Regions from separate parts of the Vibrio sp. Vb0349 genome, predicted to be linked through region 3. Evidence: predicted binding sites of a transcription regulator. Region 3 holds the regulator's gene; each other region holds the start of a gene.
The links. The regulator MetJ, encoded in region 3, represses methionine synthesis genes. The targets are predictions, from matches to a motif close to TTAGACNTNTANANGTCTAA.
Positions count from the first base shown of each region.

Region 1: the regulator MetJ is predicted to act here: its motif matches at 1,378-1,397, upstream of R7Q47_RS19875 (MetQ/NlpA family ABC transporter substrate-binding protein).
Region 2: the regulator MetJ is predicted to act here: its motif matches at 2,085-2,104, upstream of metA (homoserine O-acetyltransferase MetA).
Region 4: the regulator MetJ is predicted to act here: its motif matches at 2,611-2,630, upstream of metE (5-methyltetrahydropteroyltriglutamate--homocysteine S-methyltransferase).

Region 1 covers NZ_JAWOTS010000026.1:41,287-47,330, reverse strand. Annotated here, with positions in the region: gene R7Q47_RS19880 (hypothetical protein) at 185-460, shown strand; gene R7Q47_RS19875 (MetQ/NlpA family ABC transporter substrate-binding protein) at 555-1,358, opposite strand; tRNA gene R7Q47_RS19870 (tRNA-Ile) at 1,621-1,696, opposite strand; gene rpoD (RNA polymerase sigma factor RpoD) at 1,852-3,714, opposite strand; gene dnaG (DNA primase) at 3,814-5,580, opposite strand; gene R7Q47_RS19855 (GatB/YqeY domain-containing protein) at 5,730-6,044, opposite strand, start outside.
Region 2 covers NZ_JAWOTS010000002.1:346,732-352,775, reverse strand. Annotated here, with positions in the region: gene R7Q47_RS04900 (LpxL/LpxP family Kdo(2)-lipid IV(A) lauroyl/palmitoleoyl acyltransferase) at 1-525, opposite strand, end outside; gene R7Q47_RS04895 (DMT family transporter) at 946-1,281, opposite strand; gene R7Q47_RS04890 (DUF6559 family protein) at 1,405-1,791, opposite strand; gene metA (homoserine O-acetyltransferase MetA) at 2,132-3,073, shown strand; gene pilW (type IV pilus biogenesis/stability protein PilW) at 3,253-3,978, shown strand; gene R7Q47_RS04875 (phosphate/phosphite/phosphonate ABC transporter substrate-binding protein) at 4,246-5,175, shown strand; gene R7Q47_RS04870 (GGDEF domain-containing phosphodiesterase) at 5,175-6,044, shown strand, end outside.
Region 3 covers NZ_JAWOTS010000029.1:661-6,704, forward strand. Annotated here, with positions in the region: gene bfr (bacterioferritin) at 25-501, shown strand; gene R7Q47_RS20360 (malic enzyme-like NAD(P)-binding protein) at 708-1,985, shown strand; gene metJ (met regulon transcriptional regulator MetJ) at 2,098-2,418, opposite strand; gene R7Q47_RS20370 (O-succinylhomoserine (thiol)-lyase) at 2,644-3,804, shown strand; gene R7Q47_RS20375 (bifunctional aspartate kinase/homoserine dehydrogenase II) at 3,820-6,044, shown strand, end outside.
Region 4 covers NZ_JAWOTS010000009.1:30,217-36,260, forward strand. Annotated here, with positions in the region: gene R7Q47_RS12225 (GspS/AspS pilotin family protein) at 1-11, shown strand, start outside; gene metE (5-methyltetrahydropteroyltriglutamate--homocysteine S-methyltransferase) at 145-2,427, opposite strand; gene R7Q47_RS12235 (LysR substrate-binding domain-containing protein) at 2,709-3,620, shown strand; gene R7Q47_RS12240 (DUF4250 domain-containing protein) at 3,642-3,842, opposite strand; gene R7Q47_RS12245 (hypothetical protein) at 3,995-4,705, opposite strand; gene R7Q47_RS12250 (EAL domain-containing protein) at 4,792-6,044, opposite strand, start outside.

The DNA.
Region 1 (6,044 bases), on a different contig from region 3:
CAAAGTCGAGAAATGATGTCATTGTATTGTGATAGACAGGTCAATCTTCAATGGTGCTATATACAAGTCCTTTTTTATAAAACTAAGTTCTTAACTGTGATGAGGGGAGTTTGATGATAGTCAAGCTGGCTTCTTTCTTATGAGCGTAAGTTAGTATGACTTATTGCTAGAAGGAATTAGTATCATGGCATACAAGCACTTTATTAGAGAACTACTGGGTTTAGCGATTGTTGTCTCTGTCGTCTTTGGCGTATTAGGCGTGATGTTAGAGCTCTTCGCACTGACGGCACTTTGGGAGCATCAGCAAACGATAGCCGATGTTTTCTTCCATGAATCACTCTACTTCATCGTATTTTTAATCCCACCATACTTCCTCTGGAAGTTGATTAACCGTCCTGAATTGGTTTCTGCTGACCAAGCTTATTTGGCAATGAAGTTAGAGGCTGAAAGTCGACAATGAGTCGATTTAGTGAGTAATGAAAAGAAGAGGCTATGAGAAAACATTAGCCTCTTTTCTATCTGATTCGTGGGCAAAGTATTCGCTGCTTTATTGATTAAAAAGCTGCTTCGATTGTGCCTTTGAACGTACGATCGAGATAATCACGAATCGCTTGAGATTGATAAATAGAAACGAACTTTTTATACGCTTCATTATTTTTGTCTGCGTCACGAGTGGCGATGACCATGACTGCTAATGGGGCGTCTTTTGCTTCAAGATAGATACTTTGTTTCTTCGGATCTAAACCAGAAGACATTACGTAGTTCATTGTAATCGCAGCCGCGTCCACATCATCTAATGTTCTTGGTAGCTGAGCGGCATCTACCTCGACAAATTCAAATGATTTTGCGTTTTTTGTGATATCAGTTAGGGCGGCTTTATGGCCAACACCCTGTTTCAGCTCAATTAAACCTGCATCGGCGAGTAGCAACAGACCACGACCACCGTTGGTAGGGTCATTTGGAAGCGCTATACGTGCATTGTTTGGAAGCTCTTGCAGTGAGCGATACTTATTGGAATAAAGCCCCATACGCATAAGAATGGACTGACCAATTGATACTAATTGGGCGTTATGGCTACTGTTGAAGTTGTCTAAAAATGGCTGGTGCTGATAGCTATTAATATCGATGCTACCATCGCTAAGAGCGGCATTAGGTGTCACGTAGTCAGAAAACTCAATGACTTCGACATTCAAACCTTGCTTTGCTGCCTCCTTCGCTACCGCCTCGACTACTTGTGCATGTGGTCCAACTGTCGCGCCCACTTTAATGACAGAGTCATCTTTTTCTCCACAAGCGCTTAAGCCGACTACTGCCGTGAGAATCAAAGCTAGTTTCTTTAAGTGACCAATACTTTTCATTGTAGCTCCATTTTTTGTTTTAGACGTCCATACGTTTGTATGTCCATCCTATCAGAAGTTGTCTGAGGGTCAATGGTTTAAATCACGAGCGGACATTTTGTTTCATTGCTACATATAGAAAGCCAGATAATAGTTAAAGAAAAGGGGAAGAGGAAAAGCTATTACGAGGTTAGTGACGAGTTACCGCAACCGAAACTGTACCCAAAGATATAAGATACAAAAAAAGCGTAGTAGGTATTAACCTGCTACGCCTTTCGGAATATGGTGGCCCCTCGCAGACTTGAACTGCGGACCAATCGATTATGAGTCGACTGCTCTAACCACTGAGCTAAGGGGCCTTAATAGGACAACGATTATAGGGGAAGCGTTGCAAGGTGTCTAGATACCAACTAGGGCAATTGCGCTTAGTTTTTATCCACTTAGAACAGTAGATAATAAAAAAGGTGACCTAAAGTCACCTTTTTTGATTTCTAAAAGCTTGTATGCGCTGCGATTATTCGTCTAGGAAGCTGCGCAGAGTCTCTGAGCGGCTTGGGTGGCGAAGTTTACGTAGTGCTTTTGCTTCGATCTGACGGATACGCTCACGAGTAACGTCGAACTGCTTACCAACTTCTTCTAGAGTATGGTCAGTATTCATGTCGATACCAAAACGCATACGAAGTACTTTCGCTTCGCGTGGCGTTAGACCTGCAAGCACGTCTTTTGTTGCCACCTTAAGGCTAGTTGCAGTTGCAGAATCTAACGGAAGTTCTAGCGTTGTATCTTCGATAAAATCACCTAGATGCGAATCTTCGTCGTCACCGATTGGTGTCTCCATTGAGATAGGCTCTTTAGCGATTTTTAGAACTTTACGAATCTTGTCTTCTGGCATTTGCATGCGCTCTGCCAGTTCTTCCGGTAGTGGCTCACGACCCATCTCTTGCAACATTTGACGAGAGATACGGTTTAGCTTGTTGATCGTTTCGATCATGTGTACCGGGATACGAATCGTACGTGCTTGGTCCGCGATTGAACGAGTGATTGCCTGACGGATCCACCACGTTGCGTAAGTCGAGAACTTGTAACCACGACGATATTCGAACTTATCTACCGCTTTCATCAGACCGATGTTACCTTCCTGGATCAGATCCAAGAACTGTAGGCCACGGTTGGTGTATTTCTTCGCGATAGAAATTACAAGACGCAAGTTCGCTTCAACCATCTCTTTCTTCGCACGGCGAGCTTTTGCTTCACCGATAGACATACGACGGCTGATGTCTTTAATGTTCTGTACGTTTAGAGAAGTCTCTTCTTCAATCATTTTTAGCTTAGCGATTGAACGACGGATTTCTTCTTCGTTACGTTTGATCTTTTCAGCGTATGGCTTGTCTGACGCAAGAACTTCATCCAGCCAAGCTTCACTTGATTCATTACCAGTGAACAGCGCGATGAATGATTTCTTCGGCATTTTGCCGTATTCAACCACGGACTTCATGATCAGACGCTCTTGTGTACGAACGCGATCCATAGCAGTACGCAGTTCATTCACTAGGTGATCAAACTGTTTAGGCGTTAGACGAAACTCGCGGAATACGTCTAGCATCATTTCATTAGCAACGGTTGCTTTCGGGCTGTTATAGCCGTACTCATTGATTGCTAATTGAAGATTTTGATAGGTGCTGCGTAGTTGGTTGAATTTCTCTAGCGCTAATTCTGGATCGATACCTACATCTTCTTCAGAATCATCTGAATCGTCATCGCTATCTTCGTCGTCATCAACGTCTTCATCGTCTTCTTCTTCTAACTGAGATTCAGTCAGTTCAGAACCGATGTGTGTTGCCGTTGGTGCAGCGGTGTCGTCAGCATCTGGATCTACAAAACCTGAAATTAGGTCTGTAAGACGTAGTTCTTCAGCTTGAACTTTGTCAAATTGCTCAAGAATGTACGGAATTGTGCCTGGGTATTCAGCAACAGACGATTGAACTTGGTTAATACCTTCTTCAATACGTTTTGCGATGTCGATTTCGCCTTCGCGAGTTAGAAGTTCGACAGTACCCATCTCACGCATGTACATACGTACTGGGTCTGTTGTACGACCAATCTCACTCTCTACGCTAGAAAGTGCAGCGGCTGCAGCTTCGGCTGCATCTTCATCGGTAATATTTGTGTCATCGTTCAGTGCTAAATCATCAGCATCAGGAGCAGTTTCTACTACCTTAATGCCCATGTCGTTGATCATCTGAATGATGTCTTCTACCTGTTCTGAATCTACGATTTCAGCAGGTAGGTGGTCATTTACTTCGGCGTAGGTCAGATAGCCTTGTTCCTTGCCTTTAATAACAAGTGACTTTAGCTGTGACTGCGGATTGTGATCCATAGACGGTATCCAACTTCGTAATCTGGTGAAGGAATCAGTATGCGAAATGCAAACCACTTACTATAACAAATTAAATCGTTGCTGACTAATTAAACAGGGTTACGCTTTTAAATCTAGCATAAGTGCTAGCAGCTCCCTTTTCTCTTCGGCTGATAAACCGACACTTCTTGCTTTGGCCTGCAGGTTTTCAATTTGTTTTTCTACGCACTGGGCAATAATTTTATCCAGTGAGTCTAAAAAGATTTCTTCTTGGTTGTCCTCATCGAGTGGAATGTCCCAACTCGCGAGACGAGACAGAAGGGTCTCATTTTGGCTGTTTCGCCAATGCTCTAATAATTGGCCTGTGTTGATATGGGGATGCGCTTGGCATTTATCAAGTACATCAACAAATAAACTTAGACCAGGAATGGGCAAATCTCTAACGCTAGTTAGATCTGGCACCATACTTACGTATTGTGGGTTTTGAATCAGTAACGCGATCACTTCTCGCATCGGCGTTCGCTTGATTTCTTTATGAGGTTGAGGCCTTTTATCCTCTTTACCTTGTTTTGAAATTAGCTGCTGTAGTTGGCGTTCATCAACCAAACCCAAACGGCGGCCAAGCAATTCTCTCAAGTATAGTCTTAAAGTGCCGCCAGGGACTTTATCAATGAGAGGAACCGCAAGAGTACTCAGTTTTGCCATGCCTTCTTTCGTGCTCATATCGACCTGCTGAGTCAATGAGCTGAACATGAATTCAGACAAGGGCATCGCATTAGACACTTGCTGCTCAAATGCTTGTTTTCCGTTTTGTCGGATATAAGAGTCGGGATCTTCTCCATCCGGCAAAAACATGAATTTTAACTGGCGACCATCCGTTAGGTAAGGCAATGCATTTTCCATGGCACGCCACGCGGCTTCACGGCCTGCGCGGTCACCGTCATAACAACACACTACGGTGCTTGTTTGCCTGAATAACACTTGCAAGTGATCGCCCGTTGTCGAGGTTCCCAATGAGGCAACGGAATAATCTACGCCATATTGAGCAAGCGCGACAACATCCATATAGCCTTCAACCACTAAAATTTGTGGTGGCTCACGGTACGCTTGTAGTACTTCATAAAGGCCATACAACTCTTTACCTTTATGAAATATCGGGGTTTCGGGTGAGTTGAGATATTTTGGTGTCCCATCACCTAATACTCGACCACCAAAGCCTATTACTCGGCCGCGTCTGTCTCGAATAGGAAACATCACTCGACCACGGAATCGGTCGTAGCGGTTGCCTTTATCGTTTTCAATCAACATACCGCCAGTGACGAGCATGTCTTGGTTTTCTTTATTTTGGCCAAAGTTCTTACGAACTAAATCCCATTCATCAGCCACATAGCCGATGCCAAACTTCTGGACGATTTCACCAGACAGGCCGCGATCTTTTAGATACTCAATCGCCACCTTACTTGCTGGCTGTTTGAGTTGGTTACGATAAAATTGAGCAATGCTGCCCATTAAGTCGTATAGGTTACGTTTTTCACTGCTGCTTGCTTGTGGGCCTGATTGAAACGAACCATTACCGCCGCTACGTTGTTCGCGAGGAACATCTAAACCCAAGTATGAAGCGAGTTCTTCAATGGCTTCGACGAATTCTAGTCGGTCGAATTCCATCAAAAAATCGATGGCATTTCCATGCGCGCCACAACCAAAACAATGGTAGAACTGCTTTTCTTGACTGACACTGAATGAGGGGGTCTTTTCGTTGTGGAAAGGGCAGCATGCGCCGTAGTTTTTGCCTTTTTTCTTAAGTTTCACACGTGCGTCGATGATATCGACAATATCAAGTCGAGCTAGAAGGTCATCGATAAAACTGCGAGGGATGTGTCCAGCCATAAAACCTAACAAAAAAAGAAGATGATGAGTGGAGTGAATGCCTTAAAAGAATGAGCGTATTGCCCATTGATTTCATTCCATCCATCCAGATACAAACAAGCCGTGCGCTCCAAAGGATAGCACGGCTTGCTGCAATTGGGTGGGGTACCTTAAGCCAATTTAGCGCGAACTAAACCGCTTACTTTACCCATATCTGCACGCCCTTGAATTTGCGGTTTCAGAACGCCCATTACTTTGCCCATGTCTTGCATGCCAGCTGCGCCAGATTCAGCAATCGCGTTCTCGATGAGAGCCGCTACTTCTTCGTCTGTCAGTGGTTGAGGCATAAAGTCCTCAAGAACGGTAATTTCTGCTTGTTCCGCATCAGCAAGATCTTGACGACCCGCTGCTTCAAACTGCGTTACAGAGTCGCGACGTTGTTTAACCATCTTGGTCAATACTGCAAGAATGTCGTCATCGTTCAG
Region 2 (6,044 bases), on a different contig from region 3:
ATTAGAGCGAGAGCGTCCCTTATACTGAAAATAATCAAAGCACGGATTATTGTTTGGGCGATAAACACCAGTTCCAGACTTTTTAATGCCAAAAGCTCGAGCACCTAACTCTAGATTCATTGAGTGTACGGCCAACATTAATGCACCTTTGCCTGACTTCTCTAAAGCCTCTAGATGCTCCATGCCTTTTATCGTGACGTGTTTGTTTACCCGTTTATCTGACCAAAACCATGCCATTGCGGTCTCAAAAAGTGCGATGCCAGTATTGTCGATGTTGTCTTTTAGAATTGCTTCGCGTTGGCATTCTTCCATATGAGGGAAGCAAAGCTCAAGATTGCGTCTGATCGTAACTTGACGTTTTCTCATGAGTCGCATAGCTAAACGACCAATGTTGCGTCCCAAAGCTAGTTGAACTTTAAAAGGAAGGAGGCTAAGTAAGTACATCACGCTAATGATAATTAACGTTCCCCAGTAACGAGGCAAAAGAAATTCGGCCTTGAATGCAGGCTTTTTGTATTTGTTCATGTAAGTATTGTCAGATGTGCCCATCTATAAGTGATAAAAACAATGATAATGGACTGCACTTTTATCATTGATAACGCTAATAACATAAATTAAAGCGCGCGGATTCTATGGTTCTTCGACACACTACACAATAAGAACTTTGCAGAAATATGTAGGGAATGAAAAAGCAGTAAAGATGAGTCGCCACGTTAACATCTATCGGAGTGATTTATCTACTGCCCTTTCCTAAAGTTTGAAGAAACATAACTTTGTATTTTCAATGCGCTAAATAATGTCTATTTTTCAATCACATAATGCGACCGTTATGAATACAACAATAAGACGTCATATCAATACTCGCCATTAGCGATTGAATTTGCACTAAAAAGCCGCAGCAATTTCTCGCTGCGGCTTCTTATTCACTTAACAAGTAGAGTGGCGTTATTCGTGCCCTACTGTTTTGGATAATAAATTTACGATCAACACACCAGCGATGATAAACCCAATACCAACTAGGGCTGGTAAGTCTAGACGCTGTCCGTAAACAAAGTAACCAACCGTCGCAACCAAAACGATCCCAGCACCACTCCATATGGCATAAACAACCCCAACAGGCATTGTTTGCACTGTGACGGAAAGCAAGAAGAAAGCGATGCCGTAACCAATCAAAACGACTGTGCTCGGCATTACTTTCGTAAATTGCTCTGTTTTGGGAATATAAGAAGTGGCAATCACTTCACATACAATCGCTATCGACAGCGCCAACATTGGTGGCATAGAGACAAGCATTTTGAACATAAGGCATTAACGCTCAACAGAAATGTAACCGACAACATGTCCGGATAATTAGGCCGCGCATTATACCCAACTCATCTCACGATGGAATACCACTAACGATGTTTACACACCATCACTTTCGCTTACTTTTTGATGACCAGGTAAAAGGCTGACGTTTTGGTGCTGACGAGAAATTTCAAAGTAGATATGCATATCAATCGGCTCAGGTGTATTGAGTAGCATCTTACCTACTTCACGTTGGAAATGACCATAATTACCTAGCTCATCCGTTAGTTCTAGGAGCTCGTAAGAGGCTTCATCGGCAAACATTCCATACGCATACTGATAATGACTGACATCCTTGCTCTTATCATAACCCAGCTTTTGAAGAACTTGATCAATCTCTTCCGGCGTATAAATGTCTTTATCACCAAACGAATGCAGTAGCACGCAAGGAACTTCTTGAGCGATGCTCTGAATCTTTGTCTTTCTCTTGAAAATACCGAACATAATGTCCTCCACTGACGATGTTTCCAAATATGCACATTAATGCAAAATGGTGAGCTGATTGTTTTTAGTATGGCTCATTAATTTGAGACTTCCTTACTACGAAGTCACCTTCACATATTAACGTGATCGCATAATTACCAGCAAATAGTACACACTGCGTTTCAAACCTATCTCATCAGAAACTCTGCTTTAGTCACAATTGTGTGACAACCCCGAGTACGGTTTACCATAATGTAAAGAGTAGATTGAAAAGTCGGATTTCGTATCGACATCTAAACTTAATTAAGTTAGCTTTAGAAGTATAGACGTCTAGATTGACTATACTTAGGGAGAGAAAGTCGTGCCAATTAGAATTCCAGATCAATTACCAGCTACCGATGTATTAAGGACAGAAAACATCTTCGTGATGAGTGAAACGCGTGCAGCGAGTCAGGAAATACGTCCTTTAAGAGTGCTGATCCTTAATCTGATGCCAAAAAAAATAGAGACTGAAACTCAGTTTCTGCGTCTACTCTCAAACAGCCCACTACAGGTTAACGTCGAATTACTGCGCATTGATAACCGCCCGAGTAAAAATACGCCAACTGAACATTTAGACACGTTTTATCGCCAATTTGAAATGGTGCGAGATAAAAACTTCGATGGCATGATCATTACTGGGGCTCCATTAGGTTTGGTGCAATTTGAAGATGTCATTTATTGGGATCATCTCAAAACCATCATGGAGTGGGCAAAAGATCATGTGACATCCACTCTTTATGTTTGCTGGGCTGCGCAAGCAGGGTTAAAGCTACTCTACGATCTACCTAAAAAAACGCGTAAAGAAAAACTTTCAGGCGTGTATCATCATCAAATCCATCATCAGTTTCACCCTATCTTACGCGGATTTGATGACACGTTTTTGGCTCCTCACTCGCGTTACGCAGATTTTTCGCCTCACTTTCTAGAAGAGCATACTGACTTAGACATTTTAGCGACATCGGATGTCGCAGGTGTGTACTTGGCCACCACAAAAGACAAACGAAATGTCTTTGTCACAGGACACCCTGAGTATGATTCCCACACTTTACATAATGAATATATCCGAGATTTAAGCGAAGGTATGGAGCCCGCTATTCCTGTCAACTATTACCCAAACAACAACCCAGATAACCCGCCAATTGCAAGCTGGAGAAGCCATGGACACCTCCTCTTTTTAAACTGGCTGAACTACTGTGTTTATCAGCAAACACCGTACGATCTCGATCACTTCAGTGAAGATGCTTTCACTAAAGACGATTAGCTTCAAAATAAGCAAACAAAGCACTCATCATTACCGAAATGTAATATGTGAACCAAGCCGCCATATGGCGGCTTTTTCATAACAGTTTGCAAACCTGATCGCATAGTGTTTTTTCCTCAATAGGTTTTTGCTAAGTAATTCATATCATGCAGAAAGATTCAGGGATGTAGGGATAAAGAATGAAAACAGCAAAGCTCGGTGCACTAATATTATTGTCTCAGTTTGCACTCGTGGGTTGCGTGACGGTGAAAGAAGATGGAAGCCCTGTCGTTAAAGCCGATCCTGTGGCAATGGCAGAATCACGTATCGCACTTGGCTTAGGTTATTTAGACGGCGGTAACATGATTCGCGCGCATGATAACTTACAACAAGCCTTAAACCACGCACCTCAATACTATCGCGCGCAATTATCTATGGCTCACTACTACGAAACGGTTGGTGAAGATATTAAAGCCGAACAGATGTATAAACGCTCTCTACGCCAACACACTAAAAACGGAAATGTGCTCAATAACTACGGTACTTTTCTTTGCAAGCGAGGTGACTTCGAAAAAGCCGATCAGATGTTTAATCGAGCCATTGAGCAGCCTTATTACTACCTTATTCCAGCAAGCTATGAGAATGCAGCTTTTTGTGCGCTAAAATCACAAGATAAAGACAAAGCGAGATACTACTTTACTAGAGCTATCGATCATGACCCTCATAGACCAAAATCGATTTTGCAACTCGCTAAAATAGAAATTGATAGCGGTGATTATACTGAAGCTAGAATTCGATTAATGAGATTCAATCAAATGTATGGCGTGAAGAAGCCCTCTTTGCAACTCATGATTCAACTTGAACGTGCAGCAGGCAATGAAGCTCTCGAGAAAAAGTATCAAAAACAATTGGAAAAATTTTCTTAGTACAAAATAGCGATACATAAGGCGCATTAGCTCACAGCCAATACAGCGCTTGACCAAGAATCCAGTGAATTCAGACTCACGGTGATACATTCATCCTGTACATAAACGTCAAATTCGGTACTATTTGAACGGAATAAGTGACCAAGTCACATTATAAAAAGTGCGCACACAACGAAATTTGTACATCATACTGTTTTTAAGATTGATTTCGGCACATTGATAAATACTAAATATTACTGACATGCACCAGAAGGAAGTTGAAGCCGGATGAAACCTGCCTGCACTCTGTTATTACTCACTTTGCTGAGTTCACCTTTTGTCGTCAGTGCACAAGAAAATATTGAGAAAACATTCACATTTGGCATTGTGTCCAATAAAGCCCAAAGCAAAATCAAAAAAGCGACGCCCCTTACTCAGTATGTAACTGAAAATATGGCTGAATATGGTTACGCAAAAGGGGCGGTAAAGGTATTTAAAAATTATCGTCAGCTCGCGGTTGCGCTTGAAAATGGCACCGTTCAAATTGCAACGGCGACCCCCTTTAATGCGATGACCTTAGAAAAGCAGTCTAATAGCCAAGTCCTTGCTATACGATGGAAAAAAGGCCTGCAAAAATATCATACGGTGTTCTTTACTAATAAAGAGAGTGGCATTGAGTCATTTTCTGACCTGCGAGGAAAAACGCTTGTTTTCGAAAAGCGCACGTCTACCAGCAGCTATTACCTACCTGCGATTACATTGCTGAATCACGGAGAAAAACTCCAATACCTTCCCTCTCCTGATGACAAACCGGCCAAAGACAGTATTGGTTATTTATTCCTTGATGAGCAACTCGCTCAGTCAAATGAAATCAACCTATCTGTATGGGTATATAAACAGAGAGTTGCAGCAGGAGCATTCAGTAACTTCAACTGGAACAATCCCAAAGATTTGCCAGAGAACATGAAAGACAAACTAGCGATTTTTTCTCGTTCTGTTGAAATACCCAGGGATTTAATTCTCGCTTCTCCAAGCATGAGCCTAGAGCAACAGCGTAAAATCACGTCCATACTGCTTGATATGGATACAACTCACGAAGGCTCTCTCGCACTTAAAAAGTTTCAGAACACCAAAAAATTCAGCGCGCTTACTCCAGAAATGCGAGCCTCCTTAAGTACAGTGCGCAAGTCAGTTCACTTGTTACCGAAGGTGGATTGATGTTTCAAAAGCTCTCACTCGAAACCAAATACATTTGCTCGACAATGTTCGTTGTCTTGTTTGTTGTGGTGATAAATCTTGCGTTATACATGCACGGTTACGATGCGTATTCAAATAGCTTAACTCAACAAATCACGAACAACTCTCAAGAAAAAACAGAATCTTACGTTAAGCAAAAAGGGTTGGTTTATGCAGAGCTATTATCAAAACAGCTTTTTGATCCACTCTATACAGACAATATCAGTCAAGCGTATGAGCAAATTAAGGCAACATTGAGCCAGCCAGATGTCTCGAAAATACATGTTGTTGACAATGAAGGGCTAATCTTTCACGACGGCACTACTCAGCTAAGGATGTTTGCCCAACCTCATTACCGCTCTCCTTTTATTTTGAAAGCAATAGAAGAATCTAGAACTCTCGTTTCCTTTTCCAAGCATCAGTTGGAGATCGCAGCGCCGATTCAGCAATCAAACATTACTCTTGGGGCGGTGTATCTTGAGCTTAACTTGATACATCTACTGGAAGAGAAAGAACAGAACATTGAACAAGTCCAAGCGATTACCTCAAACGATAAACAGAAAATGTTTAACTTGCTGCTAACGATCAGTGGGATATCCGTTCTATTCGGTAGCATCATCGCTTATGCTTTGGGGCGGTCGTTAACTAAGCCACTCAAGCAACTAAAAGATCAATTTTCAGAGTCAAATACCCAAGCGCTGCCAGTCACCGATATACAAAGCAAAGATGAAGTGGGAGAACTTATTTCGGCGTACAACAAAATGTCAAACAAAGTGAACCGATACACCAGCCGAGTTGAGTTCATGGCGTACCACGATATTCTGACTTCCCTGCCAAACCGAGAAAAGTTA
Region 3 (6,044 bases):
GAAGCCAAAGAGGAGGGTTTTGTCATGAAAGGCGATCCAATCATCATTCAACATCTCAATAAAGTGCTCGGTAACGAGCTCGTCGCTATTAATCAGTATTTTCTTCACGCCCGAATGTATAAAGACTGGGGCTTAAAGCACCTAGCAGACAAGGAATATCACGAATCTATCGATGAGATGAAGCATGCCGATCATCTAATTGAGCGTATTTTGTTCCTTGAAGGCCTACCGAACCTACAAGATTTAGGTAAGTTGATGATTGGTGAAGATACCAAGGAAATGCTCGAGTGTGATTTAAAGCTTGAAATGGCGGCTATTCCAGATTTAAAAGATGCGATTGCCTACGCTGAAGACATTCGAGATTATGTGTCTCGAGATCTCTTCCAAGATATTCTTGAAGATGAAGAAGAACATGTTGATTGGCTAGAGACGCAACTTGGCTTGATTGAAATGTCTGGTATTGAGAATTATCTCCAAGCGCAATACGTGGACGAAGAGTAACGATACTTTCTGAGTTTGCATACTCCAATAATAGTAAGAAGAAAGAGCACCTGACTCGAAAATCAGGTGCTTAACCCCGTTATCTGGTCTAATCTCTTTTATTATCGGCTTTTTAAGGATATTGCTCGCAATCTTGCCTATGAAGTTTGATTTCTATCCGATAGAATTTATGCCCCCTTACCTAAAAATAAAAAAGAGAAACGTCCATGTCTGAAGACAACCACCAAGCAGCCACTCCAGAAGAAGAACATCGCCAAAAAGCATTGGATTACCATGCTTATCCAACTCCAGGAAAGATTGCTGTCGAACTGACAAAGCCTGCGGAAACGGCGGGTGATCTTGCCCTTGCTTACAGCCCTGGTGTTGCAGAGCCAGTGCGTGAAATCGCACAAAACCCGGATAACGTGTACAAGTACACTGCAAAAGGGAACATGGTTGCTGTTATTTCTAACGGTACCGCTATTCTAGGTCTAGGTAACCTAGGTCCACTTGCATCTAAGCCAGTGATGGAAGGTAAAGCGTTACTGTTTAAGCGTTTTGCAGGTCTTGACTCTATTGATATTGAAGTTAAGCACCGCACGATCGATGAATTTGTTGATACTGTTGCGAGCATTGCAGACACTTTTGGCGGTATCAACCTTGAAGATATTAAAGCACCAGACTGTTTTGAGATTGAAAAGCGTCTGATTGAACGTTGTGATGTACCAGTATTCCACGATGATCAACATGGTACTGCTATTGTAACGGCAGCGGGTATGCTGAATGCAATCGAACTTCAAGGTAAGAAACTTGAAGATTCAACAATTGTTTGTCTTGGCGCTGGCGCTGCCGCTGTAGCGTGTATGGAGCTTCTGATCAAATGCGGCGCAATGCGCGAAAAAATCTACATGCTAGATCGCAAAGGTGTGATTCACACTCGTCGTGATGATCTTAATGAATATAAGCAGCTATTTGCGAACAATACAGATAAGCGCACACTAGAAGACGTGATTGAAGGTGCAGATCTGTTCCTAGGTGTATCTGGTCCAAACCTATTGCCAGCGGAAGCGTTGAAGTTGATGGCAGATAAGCCAATCGTATTCGCATGTTCTAACCCGGATCCTGAAATCAAGCCGGAACTTGCTCACGCAGTTCGTGATGACTTGATCATGGGTACTGGCCGTAGTGATTATCCTAACCAAGTTAACAACGTATTGTGTTTCCCATTCATTTTCCGCGGTGCTCTTGATGTGCGTGCAAGTGAAATCAATGATGAAATGAAACTTGCAGCCGTTGAGGCGATTCGTGAGCTAGCAAAAGAGCCTGTACCTGAAGCCGTATTGAAGGCTGCAGGTGTTGATAAGCTAGAGTTTGGTGCGGACTATATTATTCCAAAACCAATGGATTCACGTTTGCTACCACGTGTTGCAAAAGCGGTTGCTCAGGCGGCGGTTAATTCAGGTGTAGCTCGTATCGAGATGCCTGAAAACTACATGGCAGAGTAATATATCTTTCAGATGTGATACACAAAAATGGGACGCTATTGCGTCCCATTTTTTATGTCATTCATTTGGCTCGAGGCAAGAGTTATTACCTGAAACCTCTTATCAGGCTTTTTTATTCTTCGTCGAATGACTCAAATTCGATGCCCATTTCCGTCATCAGCGCTTTTACTTCTGTTGGAATATCATCAGGACGGTCTTTACGAAGGTCTTCATCTGTCGGAAGTGGCTGACCTGTGTACGCGTGCAAAAATGCCTCGCATAGCAATTCGCTATTGGTTGCATGGCGTAAGTTATTGATCTGACGGCGAGTACGCTCATCAGTTAGCACCTTTAAAACTTTTAGCGGGATAGAGACGGTAATTTTTTTTACTTGTTCGCTTTTTTTGCCGTGCTCTGCATATGGGCTAATGTATTCGCCATTCCAGTCAGCCATTGCACACCTTCATTTATGTAATCGGTTAAAAATAATTTAGGTGCTGATTTTAGCTGCATTTACCGCCATAAGCAAAGACATATAGACGTCTAGAAGTGTTGACGTCTCATTTTTTGACGAGTAAAGTGAACATAACAGCAAAGGAAGCGTGTTGATCACTTTATGTTACTCATTAGATATAGCGCATTCCTATTTAGAAGTCATTACCCGTGAAAGGATACACCCATGAGCACTCGCAAACCTGCGACCATTGCAGTACGCACTGGTATTGAATCAGACAGCCAATATCATGCTGTCGTTCCACCTATTTATCTTTCCACTAACTATGGTTTTCCTGCTTTTGGTGAAGTGCCCAAGTATGATTACACACGATCTGGTAATCCAAACCGCGGACTGTTGGAAAGTGCGCTATCTGAACTTGAGTCTGGAAAAGGAGCGGTTGTTACTAACTGCGGTACGTCGGCATTAAATTTATGGGTTTCCGCTTTTCTCGGCCCAGATGATCTCATTATTGCTCCTCACGATTGTTATGGCGGCACCTATCGTCTTTTTAATACCCGAGCTAGCAAAGGCGATTTTAAGGTTCAGTTTGTCGATCAATCAGACGAACAGGCTTTAGATGCTGCATTGGCACAAAAACCAAAACTCATTTTGCTAGAAACTCCGTCAAACCCTCTGGTTCGCGTAGTGGATATTGCAGCTACTTGTGAAAAAGCGAAACAAATCGGCGCGTTAGTTGCGGTGGACAATACCTTTTTGACACCCGTGTACCAAAAACCTTTAGAGCTAGGTGCGGATTTTGTTATCCACTCCACAACAAAGTACATCAACGGTCATTCGGACGTAATTGGTGGAGTAATCATCACCAACACAGAAGCGCATGCAGAAGAGCTTGCATGGTGGGGTAATTGTATTGGTGCAACGGGCACACCTTTCGATAGTTACATGACACTGCGAGGTATTCGTACGCTTGCTGCTCGTATGAGAGTACATGAAGAGAGCTCACAGCAGGTACTAGCTTACCTACAGAAACAAGCGTTAGTTAAAACTATCTATCATCCAAGCCTGCCGGAACATCCAGGTCACGACATTGCTAAAAAGCAGCAAACGGGCTTTGGCTCTATGTTGAGTTTTGAGTTTGCTGGTTCGTTTGAGCAGTTAAAGGTGTTTGTGAAAGAGCTCCAACTGTTTTCATTAGCAGAGTCATTAGGTGGTGTAGAAAGTTTGATTTGCCACCCAGCATCCATGACGCACCGTGCAATGGGTGAGGAGGCGCTGGCGGAGGCTGGGGTCTCTCATCAACTATTGCGTTTGTCTGTCGGTTTGGAAGATGCACAAGACCTCATCACAGATTTAGAACAAGCGTTCGCTAAAGCTACCCAGTAATAGGAGACGATAACAATGACTGTACAACGTCAGCTGCATAAGTTTGGTGGCAGTAGCTTAGCAAACCCAGAATGCTACTTACGCGTTGTGGGTATTCTCAAGGAGTATTCGACAGAAAATGATCTTGTGGTCGTCTCTGCTGCAGGAAAAACCACTAACCGCTTGATTGAGTTTTTGGAAGGGTTAAGTAAAGATGGCCGAATTGCGCATGAAGCGCTTCAAAGCTTGAGACAGTTCCAAACTGAGCTAATAGAAAGCTTGTTGGAGAGTGAAGCAAAAGAAGAGCTGTTAGCTTTATTACATGATGAGTTCAGTACTCTCTCGGAGCTGACTGCACCACTCACTAATGCGCAAAAAGCCGCGGTACTGGGGCACGGAGAAGTATGGTCTGCTCGCCTATTGGCCGCGTTATTATCTCAACGTTCTATCCCTGCGGTTGCACAAGATGCACGAGCGTTTTTACGTGCAGAAGCGGGAACTCAACCAGAGGTTGATCGCGCTCGTTCATACCCTTTAATTAAAGAGATCCTCGCGCAGCATAACCATAAACGTGTGGTAATTACTGGCTTTATGGCTCAGAACGAGGCAGGAGAAACCATCCTACTTGGTCGTAACGGCTCTGACTATTCTGCAACGGTCATAGGCGCGCTTGCTGAAGTCAGTACTGTCACGATTTGGAGTGATGTTGCTGGTGTCTATAGTGCCGATCCACGTTTGGTGTCTGACGCTTGTTTATTACCGTTACTTCGATTGGATGAAGCCAGTGAACTTGCTCGCTTAGCTGCCCCAGTGCTACACAGTCGTACGCTTCAGCCTGTGGCGCAAAGTACCATGGACCTTAATCTCAAGTGTAGCTATCTGCCAGAGTCGGGTTCTACTCGTATTGAGCGTGTATTGGCATCTGGTCGTGGCGCTAAAATTATTACTTCACTGGATGATGTTTTATTGGTGCAGTTGTCTTTCATGCATGGGCACGACTTCGAAAAAACACAGAGTGATGTATTACAAGCGTTGCAGCGCGCGCAATTAGAGCCATTGGCATTTGAAGCTCAATCCGATCAGCATACGCTACGCTTGGCTTACACCGCAGAAATCGCCGGTGGTGCATTGAAACACTTGCAAGAGCTTGCGGTAGAGGCAGAAATTAAGCTAAAAGAAGGTTACTCGCTCTTAGCTGCGGTAGGTGCAGGCGTTACGAAAAACGCCAATCATTGCTTTGGCTTTTATCAGAAGCTAAAGCACTCTCCGGTAGAATTTATCTCTGAAACAGACTCAGGGCTGAGCCTAGTCGCTGTTTTGCGCCGTACTGATACCGAGGCGTTGGTTCAAACGATTCATAGCCAGTTGTTCCAAGCGCAAAAACGCGTGGCAGTGGCTTTATGTGGCAAGGGTAATATTGGTTCTAGTTGGCTAAATTTATTTGCTACGCAAAAAAGTGAGCTCGAAAAACGTCATGGTATGAGCTTTGATCTTGTCGCGGTTGTGGATAGCCAAACCTATTGGTTCGATGAGCAAGGTATTGAGGCGGCGAGTGTTGCTGAACGATTTGATGATGAAAGCATAGCAAACAATGGGGATTGGCTGGCACGTTTGGGAGCACTTAAAAGCTATGATGAAGCCGTCGTGCTTGATGTTACCGCGAGTAAAGAGTTAGCTCAGCGCTACGTAGAAATCGCACAGCAAGGCATTCATTTGATTTCCGCTAACAAAGTGGCCGGTTCCGCAGATAGTCAGTACTACCATCAGGTTCAAGATGCATTCGCTAAAATTGGTCGTCATTGGCTATACAACGCAACGGTTGGTGCTGGGTTACCGATAAACCATACCGTGCGAGATCTTCGTGAAAGTGGGGATGAAATCGTCGCTCTATCGGGGATTTTCTCGGGGACGTTATCATGGCTGTTCCAACAGTTTGATGGTTCTGTACCATTTAATGATTTAGTCGATCTTGCTTGGCAGCAAGGGTTAACCGAACCTGACCCTCGTTCTGATTTAGATGGCTCCGATGTAATGCGTAAGTTAGTCATCTTGGCTCGAGAATCGGGCCTAGATATAGAACCAGACAGCGTTAAAGTTGAGTCTTTAGTGCCAGAAGAATTAAGAGAACTGAGCTTAGATGATTTCTTCGATAATGGAGCGTTGTTGAGTGAAATACTTCAAGAGCGTCTGACAAAAGCACAGAGAAACGATCAAGTGCTTCGCTATGTGGCGCGTTTAGAAAAAAATGGTAAAGCAACGGT
Region 4 (6,044 bases), on a different contig from region 3:
AGGTGAAGTAGCTACAGTAATTTTTGTTGCTTTCGGCATGAGACGATGATTCGCTATTATTGGATAATCTGAAAACGAAAGTTAACAATTAAGAATAGAAAAACGGAGACCACAGTCTCCGTTTTTATTTGCTGTAACGATGTGTTACGCCAGCTCAGCACGGAGCTTCTTCGCCGCTGAAACCAGATTTGCCAATGCGGCTTCTGTCTCCTTCCAGTTTCGTGTTTTCAGACCACAATCTGGGTTTACCCACAAACGTTGAGCCGGAATTTTTTCTGCCGCTTTCTTGATTAAACCTTCAATCCATTCTTCCGTAGGAATGTTTGGTGAGTGAATGTCATAAACACCAGGGCCAATTTCGTTCGGGTAATTGAACTCTTCAAATGCTTTCAGCAGCTCCATATTTGAGCGAGATGTTTCAATGGTAATGACGTCCGCATCGAGTGCCGCAACCGAATCAATGATTTCATTGAACTCGCTGTAACACATATGAGTGTGAATCTGAGTTTCTGGTTTTGCACTTGCCGCAGAGACCTTAAACGCATTTACGGCCCATTCTAAGTACGCTTTGTGATCGCGTTTTTTGAGTGGTAAACCTTCTCGAATGGCTGGCTCGTCAATTTGAATGATATTGATGCCTGCATCTTGCAGGTCAGACACCTCATCACGTAGTGCCAAAGCAAGTTGCTGCGCAATTTCTTGACGTGTGATGTCTTCACGTGGGAACGTCCAACATAAAATCGTTACTGGTCCAGTCAACATGCCTTTCATCTGTTTGCTGGTTAGCGATTGTGCGTACGTCGACCATTCAACTGTGATCGGTTTTTCACGTTCAATGTCAGCAACTACAATGGCAGGTTTCACACAGCGAGAACCATAACTCTGTACCCAACCAAATTTGGTCGTTTGAAAACCCGCCAAGTTCTCAGCGAAGTATTCCACCATGTCGTTACGCTCTGCTTCACCATGAACTAGCACATCTAGGTCGAGCGCCTCTTGACGTTTTACTGCGTCAGCAATATGTCCTTTAAGTGCTTGGATATATTCAGACTCAGATAATTGACCTGTACGATAAGCGCTGCGCTGCACCCGGATTTCACCCGTTTGAGGAAAAGAGCCGATTGTCGTTGTTGGCAACAGAGGCAAGCCCAATACTTCAGCTTGATGCGCAGCACGCTCCGCGTAAGGTGCGCTGCGCTCGGCAAGTGACGCAGTAATACTGTTTAAACGTGCTTGAACTTGTGGCTTATTCACATGCGTTGCCGTTTTACGTGCTTTGATTGGCTGGCTGTAGGTATCACAAGCGAGAATCGCATCTTGATCACCATCGAGTGCGCGGCCAAGCAAGGCGACTTCTGTTACTTTTTGTTTTGCGAACGCAAACCAGCTTTTCACTTCCTCACTGAGTTCTGTTTCCTGTTCCAGATCAACCGGGCTATGTAGAAGAGAACATGAACTGGCAACCCAAAGTTTGTCGCCCAGTTTCTCTTTGACTGGCTGTAGACGCTCGAGTTGGGCACTTAAATCCGAACGCCACACGTTACGACCATTCACAACGCCAGCAGAAAGCACCCACCCCTCCGGTAACTTGGCAACCACATCGTCAAGCTGCTGAGGGACGGCAGATAAATCGATATGCAAACCATCCACCGGTAGCTCTACAATTTTATCTAGCGTATCGCTTACGGAGTCAAAGTACGTCGTTAGCAGCACTTTTACATCGCTTCGAATCACTTGGTAGGCCAGCTTAAACGAATCAGCCCATTTGCTTTCTAGCTCCAGTGACAAAATTGGCTCATCAATCTGAACCCACTCAACACCTTGACTTGCTAGCTTTGCCAAAATAGCTTGGTAAGCAGTAAGTAAGCGTGGTAGCAGGGTTAAGCGGTCAAACCCTTCTTCGACCTCTTTACCCAAGTAAAGGTAACTGACTGGGCCAAGCAAAACAGGCTTCACTTGGTGGCCAGCTTGAAGCGCTTCGTTGACTTCTTCAAACAGTTGCGGCCAGCTCACTTCAAACGTATCGTCCTTGCTGAATTCAGGGACAATGTAATGGTAGTTTGTGTTGAACCATTTGGTCATATCCGATGCCGCAGCGCCCGCACAGCTGCAACCCGCCAGAGATTGACCGCGACCCACTTTAAACAACGTATCCAGGTTAGGGAAACCATCAGCGTGACGCTTTGGCACATGACCCAATAGCAACGTGGTCGTCAGTACATGATCGTACCAAGCGAAGTCGCCAGCGGTGGCAAAACTCAGACCAGCATCCGTTTGTGTTTGCCAGTTTTTGGCGCGTAGATCTGCCCCAACCTTTTTAAGCTCAGCTTGATCAATTTCTCCTCGCCAGTATTTCTCCTGAGCGAATTTTAATTCTCTTTTTTCACCAATGCGTGGATAACCTAGTATGTGAGTCGTTGTCGCCATGTCCCTATTCCTTTCTCAATTTTGTTCAATTTGTTTGGGTCAGAGCATCTTTCGGTAAATAATAAGATGTCTGGATGGCTAAACTATCGCTCTCATCTGATATTAGAACAACGTCCATTTATTCAACTTGTTTATTAAAAAAATTCATCATGAAGCGACATGATTCGCAAATAAAAACAACAAATAGACGTCTAGACGTTTACATATCCATTTTTTGTCGTTAAGTTATTTACACGATTGCTATTCTGTTCATAGCGAGCAACAAAGGATGAAAGGAATTCATGATAGAGCTAAAACATTTGCGGACACTCACTTCGCTTCGAGACACTGGCTCTCTAACGGCGACAGCGACCGCTTTGCATCTCACTCAGTCGGCACTGTCTCATCAGATCAAAGATTTGGAGGCGCGAATTGGAGGGCAACTGTTCCTGAGAAAGACTCGTCCGGTGAAGTTCACTTCAGAGGGAGAAATCCTATTGCGTCTTGCAGAAGATATCCTTCCGAAACTCGCAAGAGCAGAAAATGATATAGCGAGCTTGAAAGAAGACGTCAATGGCCGATTACATATGGCCATTGAATGTCACTCTTGCTTCCAATGGCTAATGCCTGCACTTAGGGAGTACCAACTTGCTTGGCCTAGCGTAACATTGGACTTTTCCTCTGGTTTTGGCTTTGAACCACTCCCAGCTTTATTGGCAGGCGAACTCGATCTTGTTATTACTTCCGATATCCAACCTCGATCTGAAGTCCACTACGAGCCTCTATTCGACTTTGAAATGCGTTTAATTACCGCAACCAACCACCCATTGGCGGAAAAAGAAATTATTGATCCGCAAGATCTCGCAGATCAAACCATGCTCTCTTATCCTGTTCAAAAACAGAGGCTAGACGTCGTAAAACACTTTCTTCAGCCAGCAGGAATAGAACCTGCGAAATGGAAGCAAGCCGACAATACTCTCATGTTAGTTCAGATGGTCTCTGCTGGATTAGGGGTGGCGGCACTACCCAATTGGGCGATTTCTGAATTTTCTCGCCAAGGTCTTATTACCAGTAAACCTTTCGGCCAAGGCTTATGGCGTCGCTTGTTTGCAGCAACGCGTCACTCAGAGAGAGAGAAGCGTTACTTACAAGCTTTTTTCGCAACCGCGAGGCTACAATGTAAAAGCCACCTTGACGGAATCAAGGTGGCTTAAAATATTTGGGTTATGAAAGGCTTAGCGTTGATATGCTTTAAATTGGTTAGTCAATGGATCGTACTGATAACCGAGCATATCAAGCTTGCCGACTACAGACTCTACATCCATCTCATACACTGATACTAACTCGTCAAAACTGTCGCACTCTAAACGTAGCTTTTCGTTGACGATACCTAGCAAAATAGTGCTGTCCAGATTACCTACATTGCTTAAATCCATCGCGACTCTCCTCTTCGACAAGGTATATAAACAAGCGTAGTAGTAATCACGCGAATTTAAAGTGAGTGCGATCTAAAACGTGATCACCTTATACCCAAGCACCAAGAAAGCACTTGGATATAAGCCGTCTAGCTTTGTCTTTAGAATAGAGGTTAAGCCGCGAGAGAGAATAAATCTTGCAGGCTCGTCATCGACGCGAGTGCTAGAAACAAGGCAACGCTCAGTTGCACCTTTTCTGGTTTCTTATGCGTAAAAATATGCCAACACCACACAATAATTGAAGAAATTAGCATAGCTAAAGACAGCAAGATTGGCTGTGTTGCAGCGTTCAGTGCAGCTTCATTTAACTGGTAAGAAGCAAACAACGTTGCGATGACTAATAGCATTCCAGACACAATGCCCGTAACTGGTAAAATACGGTGAAATGCCTGTAATCTGCTGCGAGCTATCGTAAGCAGCAATTGAGAAAATGACGCCCCAAGGAAAAATATCATTAGCGCCATCGCTATCGATGCTGGCCAGCTTGATTGCTCAAATACTTGAATACTCACATACGCAAAGGCCAAACCATTCGCTAAATGCATCGCCCATAGTGGCCCTTTTTCACGCGTTTTCTTGGTTTGAACCTGAGAATAGAAGTAGAAAATAGCAAACACGATCATAAATGCTTCAATGCGAAGTGACGCAACAGCGAGCCACAATACAGCTACTGCTGGCAACATTTTATGAAGACGTCCTCGCTGACCAGGACAAATATCGCCCTTGATTAGAAGCAAAGTCAGTAGCGCTTGTGCGCCAAATAGCATCGGAGGGAAAGTAACCAGCAATTGTTGAATCATGTTGAATGCACGCTCAAAAGTCATTTTGGGGGGCGATAATATCAAATCAACTATCGCCAAACCACCGAAAGTCGGCCCCCAAATGAGCTAAAACGGTAAGACAATTTTATTCACAGAGAAGCAAGATACTTCAACGCGTCTTCCTGCGTTAAAACTCCACGGTACTCTTCTTTGGTATTACACAATACCCAAGGGAAACGAATGCCGGTTTTCACCAACTCTCGAATAACAGAGACAGGTAAATCCTCATCAACCAACACAAATTCGGTGCTCATTATCTGATTAACAGGACGTTTCCAAATTCTGCTTTCTCGTTCAGTTTCTCGCTCTGTGCCCATCGAGGGCGTTAGGTGTAAATTCACCGTCTCTTTCGTAATTAACCCAACACAACGATTTTCATTGAGAACAACTAAAGGCAAGCTTGGATTCAAATTCATGTACTCAACTGCCAAGGAGAGCGGTTCTCCAGGGTCCATAGACCTGACTTGTTCATGGCTCAAAGATTGCAACACATCACTTTGCTTGGACTCAATCGCGATGTCAGAGAACAGATGCTCATAACTGTCCGCTTTATCCATCAAATCGACAGGCACGGCAGCAGAAAATAGAAAGCCCTGCATGTAATCGACACCGATTTCTGCCAATACTTGAAGTTCTTGCTTAGATTCCACGCCTTCAGCAACCACTTTTACATTCATTTGCTGTGCAAGCTCGGTGACCATTTTCACAATGTTATAGCTGGTGCTCCCTTTATGAATGTTCTTGATGAATTTTCGGTCTATTTTCAGTAAATCAAACTGCCCTTTTTCTAGATAAGAAAAAGAAGAATACCCAGTACCGAAGTCATCAATCGCGATCTCAATGCCCTCTTTCCGCACTTCCTCTAGAGCTCGAGTATGCTCCTCATCTTGTTCAAAATACGCGGTTTCTGTTAGCTCGATAGTTACTCGCTTAGGGTCTACACCACTGGCTTTAATCAAATCATGCGACCGCTGAAGGATCTGAAGAGAATCCAATTTCGTATTGAGGGAGCGATTGATGGTCACGCCCACTTCCTCGCCATAAATTTCTTGTAAGCGCGGAAAGTGCTTCAACGCAGCTTGGCAGACTACATCATCAAGTGCCGCTATGAGTTCTAGATCTTCAATAATAGCGATCATCTTCTGCGTACAATACGCATCATTTTCATCATAGAAGCGTGCGAGGGCCTCGAACTTAACCACTCTTCCGGTTTGAACGTCGATGATCGGTTGAAAGTAAACGTCCACTAGTCCACTCTCTATTTGCGCCTCCAAAAACGCCTCGAGATGTTGGCGCTTCACTAATTCAGAGTGAAGTTCACTGTCGTAAAAGTTGAAATAGC